2 regions of the Micromonospora sp. NPDC047670 genome follow, and region 1 is predicted to be linked to the other one. Evidence: riboswitches for the same ligand, from Rfam matches in the RefSeq annotation. Region 1 holds a riboswitch; the other holds the start of a gene.
What was found. Region 1 has a riboswitch for thiamine pyrophosphate ahead of ACGF7U_RS29675 (ECF transporter S component). Riboswitches for the same ligand answer to the same signal wherever they lie in the genome.

Region 1 (6,865 bases):
GGCGGCGATCCTCTCGAAGATCGGGCCGAGCTTGCGGTAGGACTCCGCGGACCCGCCGGGCATGATGCTCGGGCCGCGCAGCGCACCCTCCTCGCCGCCGGAGACGCCGGTGCCGACGAAGTGCAGCCCGTGGCCCCGCAGCGCCTCCTCCCGTCGGCGGGTGTCGGCGAAGTGCGCGTTGCCGCAGTCGACGACGATGTCGCCGGGGTCGAGCAGTGGAACCAGTTCGTCGATCACGGCGTCGGTCGGCCCGCCCGCCTTGACCATCACGATCACCGCCCGGGGCCGCTCCAGCGAGGCGACGAAGTCGGCCATCGACTCGGCCGGCAGGAACCGCCCCTCGTCGCCGTGCTCGGCGACCAGGCCGCGGGTGCGCTCCGGCGAGCGGTTGTGCACCGCCACGGTGAAGCCGTTGCGGGCCAGGTTGCGGGCCAGGTTCCGGCCCATCACCGCCAGCCCGGTCACGCCGATCTGCGCCGTCGCCCGCTCGGCCATCCGTCCGCCGCCCTCCTGCCGCCCGACACCTGCCGCTGCGACCGTATCGCGGCGTGCGGCGGACGCGAGGTCGTGTCGGGCAGCCCGCCGTCGCCGCGTTCCATCCGGACCAGGCCGCTTACGGATTCAGCGCCGCCGGGCGGGTGACGGGGAACACGATCAGCGGGCCGCCGGTCGTGCCGGTAATTCGCGTGCGCCCGACAGGGCCGGGGGGATAGCGTGTGGGCATGCGTAACTGACGCCTCACCTCCGAGCCGGCCCGCCGCCTGACGGCCGCGGTCCGCGTGCTCCCGGGCGTCCGCATTCCCACCTGCCGCCGAGGCGGCGGTGTCCTTCGAGGTCGCATCCGGGGAGCAGTCCCTGTCCCGCCCGACCGTCGCAGCCCGACGGTCGCCCACGACGTGGGCCCCGGCACCGGACGCAGCGCCGGAGCCGACACGGCCCGCAGACTCAAGGAGGCACCGGATGCCCGCCAGGCGCAACCCGAAGAAGTCCCGCACCACCCTGTCCACGCCGCCCGCCGCCGACCTGACGCCGGCCAACCTCGACGAGGTCGCGGTCGCGCCGGTCGTGCCGGTGCTCCCGCTCGACCGGCCGGCGGCGCCGAAGGCCGGTCCGCCGGTCTCCGGCGCCGTCCGCGCCGGCGGTTCGCGCGGCCAGCGGGCCGGCCAGACCCGGCGGTACGCCTTCCGGCGCAGCTGACGGGGCCCGCCGGGTGGGGTCGTCGCGACGGCCCCACCCGGCCCGTACGCCTCAGCCGACCAACGGGCGGAAGGTGCCGAGCAGCACGCTGACCGTCAGCGCCGCCCCGGCGAGCGCCCCGGCCCCGGCGATCAGCAGCCAGTCGGCGGCGACGAAGCGCTGCCGCCGGGCGACCGTACGCGGTGTGCCGGCGTCGAAGCCCCGGGCATCCATCGCCACGGCCAGCCGGGTGCCCCGCCGGATCGCGCCGACCAGCAGCGCGAAGGCCGTGGAGGCGAACAGCCGCAGCTTCGCCAGTGGGTCGCGGCCCGCCTCCACCCCCCGGGCCCGGCGGGCCATGGAAATCATCTGCCACTCCTGCCCGAGCAGCGGCACCAGCCGGAACGCCGCCAGCGCCCCGACGGCGAACCGGGCCGGCGCCCTCGCGTTCTGGATCAGGGCGTCCGCCAGGTCGGTGGGGTCGGTGGTGGCGAACACGATCACGCCGGGCAGCGCCACGGCGAACATGCGCAGCACCAGGCCGAGCGCGGTGAGCAGCACCCCGGAGGTGACCACCGCCGGACCGGCCTCGACCAGCACCCGGCCGGAGCGCTCGGCCGCGAAGAGCACCAGCGTCACCACGACGCCCACCGCGCCGACGAGCAGCGGCCAGGCCCGCCGGGCCAGCACCCGGTAGCGGACCCCGAACAGCGGCAGCACGGCCAGCTCGACGGCGATGGCGATCGCCGGGGCCACCGGGTCCAGGGTGGCGATCAGGACGAACGAGAACACCAGCGCCGCGGCGAGCTTCGCCACCGGGTTGCGCCGGGCCAGCGGCGCGTCCGGCGTGGCGACGGGCTCCAGACTGATCACGGCCGCTCCCGGCGGATGGGACCGCGGAGGCGTCGGGTCGGCTTCGGGCCCTCCGTGGCCGTCCCCGGGTGACGGCCGGGTCGCGGGGTCGTCCTCCGGCCGGTCACGGGCGGTCCAGGGTGAGGCGTCGGTCCGCCAGGGCGGCCACGAACTCCGGGTCGTGGGTGACGGCGACCAGGCCGTGCCCGGCGTCGCGCAGCTCGGCGAAGAGGTCCACCAGCTCCAGCCAGGTCCGTCGGTCCTGGCCGAAGGTCGGTTCGTCGCAGACGAGCAGGCGTGGCGCGGTGGCCAGGGCCGTCGCCACGCTCAGCCGCCGCGCCTCGCCGCCGGAGAGGGTGTACGGGTTGGCCGCGGCGAGCTTCGTCAGCCGCAGCCGCGACAGCAGGTCGTCCACGGCGGAGCGGACCGCCGCCTCGGGCTGGCCGGTGCGGCGCGGGCCGAGCGCCAGCTCGTCGAAGACGGTGTTGGTGACGAACTGGTGCTCCGGGTCCTGGAAGACCGAGCCGATGCGGCGGGCCAGCGCCGGGGCGCGCCAGCGGTGCGGGGGAGTGCGGGCGTCGGCGCCGGCCAGTGCCGCCGTCGCCGCGACCCGGCCTGCGCCCGGCTTGAGCAGCCCGCCGAGCAGCAGCGCGAGGGTGGACTTCCCGGCCCCGTTCGGGCCGAGCACGGCGAGCGTCTCGCCGGCGCGTACCGCCAGGTCGACGGCGGCCAGCCGGGGCGGCAGGCCGAGCCGGTCGGCGGTGAGCAGCACGTCGCCGGCCGGCGCGGCGGCGTGGCGGGGCGGCACGGTGCGGCCGGGCACCCAGACGCCCTCGGCGGCGAGCGCGTCGCCGTGCGTGCCGAAGACGGCCTCGGGTGTGCCGTCCGCGCGGACGCCGCCCGACGGTTCGAGCACGACCACCCGGTCGACCAGGGGCAGCGCCTCGGCGACCCGGTGCTCGACCAGGATCAGCGTGGTGTCGGCGTCCAGCGCGCCGGCCACCGCCGCCCGGATCAGCGCGGCGCCGGCCGGGTCCAGGTTGGCGGTCGGCTCGTCGAGCAGCAGTAGCCCGGGACGCAGGGCCAGCACCCCGGCCAGGGCGAGGCGTTGCTGCTCGCCGCCGGAGAGGGCGGCGGTGGGCCGGTCCCGCGGGTACGGGAAGCCGACCCGGGCCAGCGCCTCGTCGACGCGGGGCCAGATCTCGTCGGCGGGAACCCCGCGGTTCTCCAATCCGAACGCCACGTCGTCGCCGCTGCGGGCCATCACGAGCTGGGTCTCCGGGTCCTGGAAGACGATGCCGACCCGCTCCCGGCCCTTGCGGGGGTCGAGCCCGTCGATCTCGACGGTGCCCTCCTGCTCGCCCGAGTCCTCCGGCAGCAATCCGGCCAGCGCGGCGAGCAGGGTGCTCTTGCCGGCCCCCGACGGCCCCAGCAGCAGCACCCGCTCACCGGCCTCGACGCGCAGGTCCACCCCGCGCACCGCCCATGCCCGACGACCGGCGTGCCGCCACCCGAACCCCCGCAGCGTCACCGCTCCCATGTTCGGCACACCCTCTCCCGCCCGCCGACGGCGGGGTTGTCGCCGTTCGACGCGGCGGGTGCGGGCGACAACCTCATGGTCAACGCGGTTCCGTCGGGTCGGTTCGGTGGGCGCGGGTCAGATGGCGGCGCGTTCGCGGCCGGCGGGGAAACGGTCCAGGGCGCCCGTGCCGGCCAGGGCGCGGGTGAGCGCCCACCCGCCGGCGCCGGCGACGACCGTGGCGCTGACGACGGTGAGCAGGGCGTACGGGATCCGGTAGCTGCCGAGCGCGTAGTCGACGTTCCAGACGAAGAAGTCGAACAGCGCCGCGCCCAGGCCGGTCAGCGCGCCGGCGAGCAGCGCGGTGGGCAGCCGGAACGAGCGGTACCGGAACGCGGCGAACGCCACCTCGGCGCCGAGCCCCTGGATCAGGCCCTGGACGATGGTGATGCCGCCCCACTCGGAGCCGAGCAGCGCGGAGACCGTCGCGGCCACCGCCTCACAGAAGAGCGCCGCGCCGGGCTTGCGGACCACCAGGCCGCCGAGCACGGCCGGGACCAGCCACACGCCGTACATGATCGCCTGGCCGGCCGGGAAGAACGCGAACGCCGGGTCGACGGCCCGCCACAGCAGCCCCCAGGCCCAGAAGATGACGCCGAACGCCACCGCGATCACCGCGGCGACGACGACGTCGAGTGTGCGCCACCGGGTGGTCGTGTTGTCTCGCATGATGTGCTCCCAGTCCTGAACGCGAACCAGGAGAAGACGCACGCCGCGCCCGGTGTGCCGGACGTCGACGCGGCTGGAGGTCGACCGAACTCCCTGCGCTGGCATTACCCAGATCAGGTTCGAGGGTCTGCGGGCGGTGCCCGCACTCTCAGCGCTGTGCGCTCCCCTGTCGGATGTGAAGTTGTCGCGCCGACGCTAACACCTTTGAAGATCATCGAGCAAAGTGATCTTTTCGCAGGTCACCCGCGCGTTCGATCGACCCCGTCGATTCCGGCCGGTAGTCTCCGGGCGGCCACCGGCACAAGCGGCAGAGGGGCACGTACGTGACATCCGAGGTTGACCGCGGGGCGCCCGAAGGCGGGCGGGGGGCGGTCGGCGCGGCCGCGCCGGACGTACCGCCGACGGAGCCGGCGGGCGGCGGAGCCTGGCGGCCCGGGTCCGTCGAGGTGCTCGCGGGCCTGCTGGTCCTGCTGGTCGTCTTCCGGGAACCGATCGCCCGCGCACTGTCCGCGCCCCGGCTGCAGACCTGGACCACCGTCTTCGTCTCGGTCATGGTGCAGGCGGTGCCGTTCCTGGTCTTCGGCGTGGTCCTCTCCGCGGTGATCGCGGTCTTCGTGCCCCGGTCGTTCTGGGCCCGGGCGCTGCCGCGACACCCCGCGCTCGCGGTGCCGGTGGCGAGCGCGGCGGGCGTGGTGCTCCCCGGCTGCGAGTGCGGTTCGGTGCCGATCGCCGGGTCGCTGATCCGGCGCGGGGTCACCCCGGCCGCCGCGCTGGCCTTCCTGCTCGCCGCCCCGGCGATCAACCCGATCGTGCTCACCGCCACCGCGGTGGCGTTCCCCGACGACCCGGAGATGGTTCTCGGCCGCGGCGTGGCGAGCCTCGTCGTCGCGATGGTCATGGGCTGGCTGTGGCTGCGCCTCGGCCGGGCCGACTGGATCCGGCTGCCCCGCCGGCCCGAGCTGGACGACGGCTCGCGCGGGCGGGCGTTCTGGGCGGCGGTCCGGCACGACGTCACGCACGCCGGCGGGTTCCTGGTGATAGGCGCGGCGGCCGCCGCCACGATCAACGTCGTCGTGCCCGAGCGCTGGTTGCAGACCCTCGCCGACGAGCCGGTGCTCTCGGTGCTCGCGCTGGCCGTGCTCGCGGTGCTGCTCTCCCTCTGCTCCGAGGCCGACGCCTTCGTCGCCGCCTCGCTGTCGCAGTTCTCGCTGACCTCCCGACTTGTCTTCCTGGTGGTGGGGCCGATGGTCGACCTCAAGCTCATCGCGATGCAGGCCGGCGTCTTCGGCCGGCGGTTCGCGCTGCGGTTCGCCCCCGCCACCCTCGCGGTGGCCGTGGCGGTCGCCGCCGCGACCGGGGCGGTGCTGCTGTGAACCGGCAGGCGCAGGCCGTCGTCCTGCTGCTGCTCGGGGGCGCGGTGGTCCGGGCCAGCCTCACCGACCTGCACCTGCGCTACGTCAAGGAGGGGCTGCGTCCCTTCCTCGTCGCCGCGGGCCTGCTGCTGGTGGTCGCCGCGGTCATGACCCTCTGGTACGAGCTGCGCCCGCTCCTGCGGCGCACCGGCGCGCCCCCGTCGGCCGACGGGCACGACGCCGACCACGACGGGCACGGCCACCACGAGCCGCGGGTGGGCTGGCTGCTGATCCTGCCGGTGCTGGGCCTGCTCCTGGTCGCCCCGCCCGCCCTCGGCTCGTACGCGGCGGGGCAGGCCGGCACCGCGCTCTCCGCCCGGCAGCAACCCTCCGACTACCCGCCCCTGCCCGCCGGCGACCCGGCGCAGGTCACCGTGCTCGACTACGCCTCCCGGGCGCTGTTCGACCGGGGCGCCTCCATCGGGCAACGCCGGGTCCGGCTGACCGGCTTCGTCACCACTGGCCCCGACGGCCGGCCGCTGCTGGCCCGCATCGTGCTCTCCTGCTGCGCCGCCGACGGGCGGCCGGTCAAGCTGGGCCTGACCGGCGCCGTGCCCGAGGGGCTCGCCGACGACACCTGGATCGAGGTGACCGGCCGCTACAGCGACCGGATCGCCCGGGACCCGGTCAACGACGCCGAGATCCCGTACCTGGACGTGGAGTCCTGGCGGCAGGTGCCCGTGCCCCGACGTCAGTACGAGTGACCCGCGCCCGCCCTGGGTAGGCTGGCGATCATGCGGATCGACGCCCGGGGCCTCACGTTCGACGTACGCGTCGGCGGTCCGGAGGGCGGCGCGCCCGTCCTGCTGCTGCACGGCTTCCCGCAGCACAGCGGGGAGTGGGACGACGTGGTCCCGGCCCTGCACGCCGCCGGCCTGCGCACGTACGCGCTCGACCAGCGCGGCTACTCGCCCGGCGCGCGGCCCGAGGCGGTCGAGGCGTACCGGATGCCGGAGCTGGCGGCCGACGCGATGGCCGTGCTGGACGCGCTGGGCGTCGACGCGGCGCACCTGGTGGGGCACGACTGGGGCGCGATGGTGGCCTGGGACCTGGCGGCCCGTCACCCGCAGCGGGTCCGCACGCTGACCGCGGTTTCCGTGCCGCACCCCGCCGCGATGGCGCACGCGCTGGCCGAGGATCCGGGGCAGAAGGCCCGCTCGGCGTACATCGCGCTGTT
Region 2 (6,865 bases), on a different contig from region 1:
GAGCCCGTCCGGGCCCAGCGGCGGGCCGTAGCCGGGTTTGGTGCTGGTCGGATAGACGGGTGAGAGGGTGGCGTAGTCCTCCGTGGTGAGCCTCGCCAGGTCTCCCCGGTCATGGCAGGAGCGGCCGACCAGGCGCAGGCGCGGCGGCGGGTACGGCCCTGCCGACGGCAGGTGCACCGCGTCCCCGCCGAGGGGGTCGGGACCGGCGACGATCAGGGTGCCGCCCGCCTCGGCCAGGATCGGGCACAGGTCGGCGGCGAGGGCGACGCGCTCGGCACGGGGCAGGTCCTTCTCCCGCAGCACCACCCAGCGCACACCGCCGGCCACCGCCCCGGCCACCACCTCGACCAACGGCCGCCGCGCCTGCCACCGGTCGGTCAGCAGCACGACACCGGACGGACGCGGCGCGTCGTCGGCGACCGGCGGCACACCGCCCGAGATCTTGGTGGCCACGGGCCCCTCCAGGGGCCGTTTCCTGCCAAGATCCGCAGGGGCCGAGGCGGCGGCAACCGGGGGCGGGGGGCTGGTGGGGGCGGGGCGGTTCACAGGTCGGGCCGCCCCTCGTCCGGGGTGGAGGCGAGGGCGTGGAAGCGGCGGGCGATCCGGCCCGCCCCGTACGCGAGCCGCCCCGCCTCGACCGCGTGCCGCATCGCGGTGGCCATCGCCACCGGATCGGCGGCGCGGGTGACCGCGCTGGCCAGCAGCACCGCGTCGCAGCCCAGCTCCATGGCCAGCGCCGCGTCCGAGGCGGTGCCGATACCGGCGTCCAGGATCACCGGCACGTCGACGCTCTGCCGGATCAGCCGGATGTGGTGCGGGTTCGACACGCCCAGGCCGGAGCCGATGGGCGCGCCCGCCGGCATCACCGCGGCGCAGCCCACGTCGGCGAGCCGCCGCGCCAGGATCGGGTCGTCCGACGTGTACGGCAGCACCACGAACCCGTCCGCGACGAGTTCCTCGGCGGCGCGCAGCAGCTCCACCCCGTCGGGCAGCAGCGTGCGCTCGTCGCCGATCACCTCCAGCTTCACCCAGTCGGTGTCGAACGCCTCCCGCGCCAGGTGGGCGACCTTGACGGCCTCGCCCGCCGTGTAGCAGCCGGCGGTGTTCGGCAGCAGCCGCACCCCGCAGCGGTCGAGCAGGTCCAGCAGGCCGCCCGCCGTGCCGGGGGCGGTGTCGACCCGGCGCAGGGCCAGGGTGACCAGCTCGGTGCCGGAGGCGCGGATCGCGTCCTCCAGCACGCGCAGGTTCGCCGCGCCGCCGGTGCCGAGGATCAGTCGGGACGTGAAGCTCACGCCGCCCAGGTCGAAGCTCACCGCGTCACCCGCCCTGGGCGGCGCTGAGCACCTCGACCCGGTCGCCGTCGCGCAGCACCGTCGCCGGCCAGCCCGTACGCGGCACGACCTCCCCGTTGACCGCGACGGCGAGGCCGCGCTGCTGGTCGGTGACCGCGCGGACCAGGTCCGCCACCGTCGAGCCGCCGGGCAGGCTGCGCCCGACGCCGTTCACCGTCAGTTCCACGTGTGCTCCTCCTCGGGTGCGGACGCTCCGGGCCCGGTCCGACCGTCGACGGCCGGGGCCGCCGTCGCGACGGTGGCTGCCGGCGCGAACCGGTCCGGGGTGAAGGGGGCGAGCAGCGGGTCCGCCGCCCCCGTGACGACCAGGTCGGCGATCAGGTCGGCGGTGACGGGAGTGAGCACGATGCCGTGCCGGTGGTGCCCGGTCGCGGCGAGCACGCCCGGCCGGTCCGGCAGCGGGCCGAGGATCGGGGCGTTGTCCGGGGTGCCCGGGCGCAGGCCGGCGATCGCCTCGATGAGGTCGTACTCCGCCAACTCCGGCAGCAGGTCGACGGCGGCGCGGAGCAGGCGCAGCACCGCCCCGGCGGAGACGTCGGTGTCGGCGCGCTCCTCCACGGTCGCGCCCACCACCACCTCCCCGTCGTGGCGAGGGACGAGGTAGACGTGCTCGCCGTCGGCGTACCCCCGGATGACGTGCCGGAAGCCCGGCGCGACGCCGCCGGGCGCGCGGAGCCGCAGCACCTGGCCCTTCACCGGCCGCACCGGCAACCCGGTCAGGGCCGCCGCGCCGCAGCCGGCCGCGACCACCGTGACGCGGGCGTCCACGTCGGACAGTCGGCGCACGGCCGTCGGCACCAGCGCGGCGCCGGCCCGCTCGGCGGCCACCCGCAGCGCCGGCACCAGCCGACGCGGGTCGACCTGGTGGTCGGTGGCGGCGAACGCGCCGCCGCGCACCCGGGGCGCCAGCGCCGGCTCGCGGTCCCGCAGCGCCGAGGGGCGCAGCGGCGTCACCGGCAGTCCGAGCCCCTGCTGGTACGCCCACAGCCGCCGCGCCTCGGCCAGGTCGTCGGCGGTGAGCCCGACCATCAGGGTGCCCTCGCTCCGGTAGCCGATGTCCGCGCCGGTGGCGGCGGTCAGCTCGGCGGCGAAGGCCGGCCAGCGGGCGGCGGAAGCGGTCAGCAGTCCGGTCAGCTCGTGCTCACCGAAGTACGCCTCGGCGACCGGGGCGAGCATCCCTGCGGCGACGTGGGACGCGCCGGAACCCGGGGCGGGGTCGTGTACGACGACGCGGAGCCCGCGCGCCGCGCAGCGCCAGGCGATGCCCAACCCGACCGGTCCCGCCCCCACCACGGCGACGTCCGGTCGGCTCAGCACCCCAGCGCTCCCAGCAGCTCCGCTGTTGCCCGGGCCGGATCGGCCGCCCCGGACAGCGCCCCCACCACCGCCACCCCGTACGCCCCGGCGGCCAGCAGCGCGGGTGCGTTCGCGGCGGTCACCCCACCGATCGCGATGACCGGCACGGCCACCGCCTCGGCGACGGCGCGTACCCCGGCCGGGCCGATCGGCGCCGGCAGGCCGGTCTTGGTGTCGGTGGCGTGGCAGGGGCCCACGCCCAGGTAGCTGGCCCCGGCGGCGACCGCCTCGGCGGCCGCCCCCGGTTCGCGGGCGGTGGCCCCGAGCACGGCGGCGGGGCCGAGCACCCGGCGGGCGGCCCCGACCGGCAGGTCGTCCGCGCCGACGTGCCCGCCGGCGGCGCCCACCGCCAGCGCCACGTGCAGCCGGTCGTTGACCAGGCAGGTGGCGTCGTACCGGGCGCAGAGCGCGAGCGCCCGGCGGGCCAGGTCGTACGCCTCCCGGTCGGTCGCGTCGTCGGTGACGCGGACCTGTACGACCAGCTCGGCGCGGGCCACCGGCAGGGCGGCCCGCAGCACGGTCAGCGGATCCCGCCCGGGTCGGGTGTCGGTGATGAGATGCAGTCGCCCCAGGGACGGCACGGCAACACTCCTCCCTGCGCCGGCATTACCCGGATCAGGTTCGACGGTCGGGGGCTCTCAGCCCCCCTCTCAGCCCGGTGCACCGGGCTCCCGTGGGTCACTTGCGCGTGTCACCGTACGACGGATCGCCGGATCCGCCAAGGGCGGAACGCGGATTTCACATCGAGCGTCCGATCCCGACGATCGGGGCGGCGGGTGAGGGTTCGGTTACGCCATGCTGTCGGGATACCCTCCGCCGCACGGGTTCCGCGCCGTCCGGCGTTCCGCCCCTTCCGCGGCGGCGACGTGCGGGCGGCGGAAGGGCCTCGACACCGGGCCGCGGTGTCGAGGCCCTGCCGGCGTGGCTCAGAGGATGGCGCGCAGGGCGTCGAGGTCCTCGTCGGTGGGCTGCCAGGCGCCCGCCTCCGCGTTGGCCCGCACCTGCTCGGGCGTGGTGGCGCCAGCGATCACCGACGTCACCGCCGGCTGGGCGGCCAGCCCGCCGATCGCCACCTGGAGCATCGACAGCGCTCGCTCGGCCGCGTACGCCTCGATCGCCTCGATGGTGTCCCAGTCGGCGGCGGCGAGGCGCTGGGCGTAGCGGCCGCCACCGGCGAGCCGGCTGCCGGCCGGCGGGGCCTGGTCGCGCCTGTACTTGCCGGTGAGCAGCCCGTTGGCCAGCGGGAAGAACGGCAGCATGCCGAGGCCGAACCGCTCGCAGGCGGGGATGACCTCGGTCTCCACCGAGCGTTCCAGCAGGCTGTAGTGGTTCTGCGCGCTGATGAACCGGGACCGGCCGTTGGACGACGCCACCCAGTCCGCGTCGGCGATCTGCCAGCCGGCGAAGTTGGAGTTGCCCAGGTAGCGCACCTTGCCGGCGCGGACCAGATCGTCGAGCGCGGCGAGCGTCTCGTCGATCGGGGTGCCGGGATCGGGCTCGTGCATCTGGTACAGGTCGATGTGGTCGGTGCCGAGCCGGCGCAGCGACGCCTCCACGGCCCGGGCGATGTAGCGCCGCGCGCCCCGGGCGCCGAAGTCCGGGCCGTTGAGCCCGTGCATGTCCATGCCGAACTTGGTGGCCACGACCACGTCGTCGCGCCGGCCCTTGAGCGCCTGGCCCAGCAGTTCCTCGGAGCCGCCCTGCGGCTCGCCGTAGATGTCGGCGGTGTCGAAGAAGTTGATCCCGGCGTCGAGCGCGGCGTCGACCACCGCCCGGGTGCCGTCGAGGTCGAGCTTGCGGCCGAAGTTGTTGCAGCCGATGCCGACCACGGACACCACGAGCCCGGAGTCGCCCAGCCGGCGATAGGTCATCTCAGTCACGAGATCAACCCTATGCCGGCCGGCCCGGCCCGCGCCGCGTACCTCGGGTTCAGTCGAGCACGTCGGCGACGAGTCGACGGGCGGCGGAGAGCGTGGCGGCGGGTTCGTCCGGGGTGTGCCCGACAGCGCCGAGCAGCGCGTGTGACCGCCGGGCGAAGTCGGGCGGGGCGCCCGGCAGCCGCCCGGCGGAAGCGATAATGCCCTCCTCGTCGACCAGCCACCGCGACGACCCCCGCCGACCGCGCAGAGGCGGTCGGCCAGGTCGGCGGGGATCACGCCACGTCCCAGACCGGCTCCGGGGTCTCCACCACCTCGTTGTCGCCGCGGAAGAGCACGAACCGGTCGAAGGAGCGGGTGAACCAGCGGTCGTGGGTCACCGCCACCACGGTGCCCTCGAACGCGGTCAGCCCGGCCTCCAACGCCTCGGCCGAGGCGAGGTCGAGGTTGTCGGTGGGCTCGTCGAGCAGCAGCAGCGTCGCGCCGGACAGCTCCAGCAGCAGCACCAGGAAGCGCGCCTGCTGCCCGCCGGAGAGCGTGCCGAAGCGCTGGTCGCCCTGCCCGGCCAGCTCGTAGCGGCTCAGCGCCGCCATCGCCGCGTGCCGGTCCATGCCGGCCCGGTGTTCGTCGCCCCGCCAGAGGATCTCGACGAGCGTCTTCGCCATCAGCTCCGGCCGGTCGTGGGTCTGCGAGAAGTGTCCCGGCCGCACCCGCGCGCCGAGCCGGGCCACCCCGCCGTGCGCGACCGGCGCGAGCGCCGCCGCGCCGTCGACCGGGCCGTTGGCCGGGTCCGGGTCGGTGCCGCCCCGGGCCAGCAGCCGGAGGAAGTGCGACTTGCCCGTCCCGTTGGCGCCGAGCACCGCCACCCGGTCGCCGTACCAGATCTCCAGGTCGAACGGGTAGGTCAGGCCGTCGAGCTCCAGTTGCTCGCAGACGACCGCGCGCTTGCCGGTCCGCCCGCCGGTCAGCCGCATCCGGATGTCCTGGTCCTTCGGAGGTACGGGCGGCGGCCCGGCCTCCTCGAACTTGCGCAGCCGGGTCTGCGCGGCCTGGTAGCGCGACGCCATCCCGTCGTTGTACGCCGCCTTCTGCTTGTACATCAGCATCAGCTCGCGCAGCTTCTGGTGCTCCTCGTCCCAGCGCCGGCGCAGCTCGTCGAGGCGGGCGTGCCGGGCCACCCGCGCCTCGTGCCAGCTCGCGAAGCCGCCGGGATGCACCCAGGCGCTGCCGCCCTCCACGGCGACCACCCGGTCGGCGGTGTGCGCCAGCAGCTCCCGGTCGTGCGAGACGTAGAGCACCGACTTGCCGGACTCGCGCAGCCGGCCCTCCAGCCAGCGCTTGCCGGGCACGTCGAGGAAGTTGTCCGGCTCGTCGAGGAGCAGCACCTCGTCGGGGCCGCGCAGCAGCAGTTCGAGGGCGAAGCGTTTCTGCTGACCGCCGGAGAGGGTCCGGACGGGGCGTTCCCGGGCGGCGTCCCAGGGCAGGTCGAGCACGATGGTGGCGACGGTGTCGAAGAGCACCTCCGCGTCGTACCCGCCGGTCTCGCCCCAGGCCGCGAGCGCGTCCGCGTACGCCAGCTGGGCCTTGCCGGCGGCGGTGCTGTACTTGCCGCGCACCTCGGCCGCCCGCATGGCCGCCTCGGTCTCGGCGAGCCGGCGCCCGGCGTCGCGCAGCGCCGGCGGGGCCAGCGACAGCGCCAGGTCCGCCAGCGTGGACTCGTCGCCGATCATGCCGATGAACTGGCGCATCACGCCCAGCCCTCCGGCCCGGGCGATCGCGCCGGTCTTCACCGGCAGGTCGCCGGCGACCATCCGCAGCAGTGTCGTCTTGCCGGCGCCGTTGGGCCCGACCAGGGCCACCTTGGCGCCCTCCCCGACCCGGAACGACACGTCGGTGAAGAGTTCCCGGCCGTCGGGGAGGATGTGCCCGACCCCTGCCACGTCCACGTATCCCACGCGGGCATCCTGCCCGAGCACCTGCCCGGTGGCCCAACCATTTACCGGGTCACGCGCAGCACCCGGTAGCCCTTCTGGCTGGCGTGCCGCCCGACCTGCCAACCCTGCTCGACCAGCCAGCGGTGCAGCGAGTCGCCGCCCAGGTGGCGGGCGACGACGAGCCAGGCGACCCCGTCCGGGGCGAGCCGGGGGAGCCAGCGCAGCAGCATCCGGTGCAGCTCGTCCTTGCCGACCCGGATCGGCGGGTTGGACCAGAGCTGGGCGAACGTCACGTCGGCGGGCACGTCGTCCGGTGCGGCGACCCGCACCCGGTCGGCCGCGCCGA

Region 2: linked by a shared signal. The riboswitch ahead of thiE (thiamine phosphate synthase) and the one ahead of ACGF7U_RS29675 (ECF transporter S component) in region 1 are both predicted to bind thiamine pyrophosphate.

Annotation. Positions count from the first base shown of each region.
Region 1 is NZ_JBIDDA010000020.1:83,136-90,000, forward strand. Features, by position in the region: gene gndA (NADP-dependent phosphogluconate dehydrogenase) at 1-495, opposite strand, end outside; gene ACGF7U_RS29660 (hypothetical protein) at 961-1,197, shown strand; gene ACGF7U_RS29665 (energy-coupling factor transporter transmembrane component T family protein) at 1,249-2,049, opposite strand; gene ACGF7U_RS29670 (ABC transporter ATP-binding protein) at 2,153-3,568, opposite strand; gene ACGF7U_RS29675 (ECF transporter S component) at 3,686-4,276, opposite strand; TPP riboswitch at 4,349-4,454, opposite strand; gene ACGF7U_RS29680 (permease) at 4,600-5,649, shown strand; gene ACGF7U_RS29685 (TIGR03943 family putative permease subunit) at 5,646-6,392, shown strand; gene ACGF7U_RS29690 (alpha/beta fold hydrolase) at 6,423-6,865, shown strand, end outside.
Region 2 is NZ_JBIDDA010000004.1:156,562-163,426, forward strand. Features, by position in the region: gene ACGF7U_RS11785 (thiamine phosphate synthase) at 1-453, opposite strand, end outside; gene ACGF7U_RS11790 (thiazole synthase) at 543-1,313, opposite strand; gene thiS (sulfur carrier protein ThiS) at 1,318-1,518, opposite strand; gene thiO (glycine oxidase ThiO) at 1,509-2,669, opposite strand; gene thiE (thiamine phosphate synthase) at 2,663-3,289, opposite strand; TPP riboswitch at 3,284-3,392, opposite strand; gene ACGF7U_RS11810 (aldo/keto reductase) at 3,635-4,579, opposite strand; gene ACGF7U_RS11815 (ABC-F family ATP-binding cassette domain-containing protein) at 4,861-6,540, opposite strand; gene ACGF7U_RS11820 (class I SAM-dependent methyltransferase) at 6,582-6,865, opposite strand, start outside.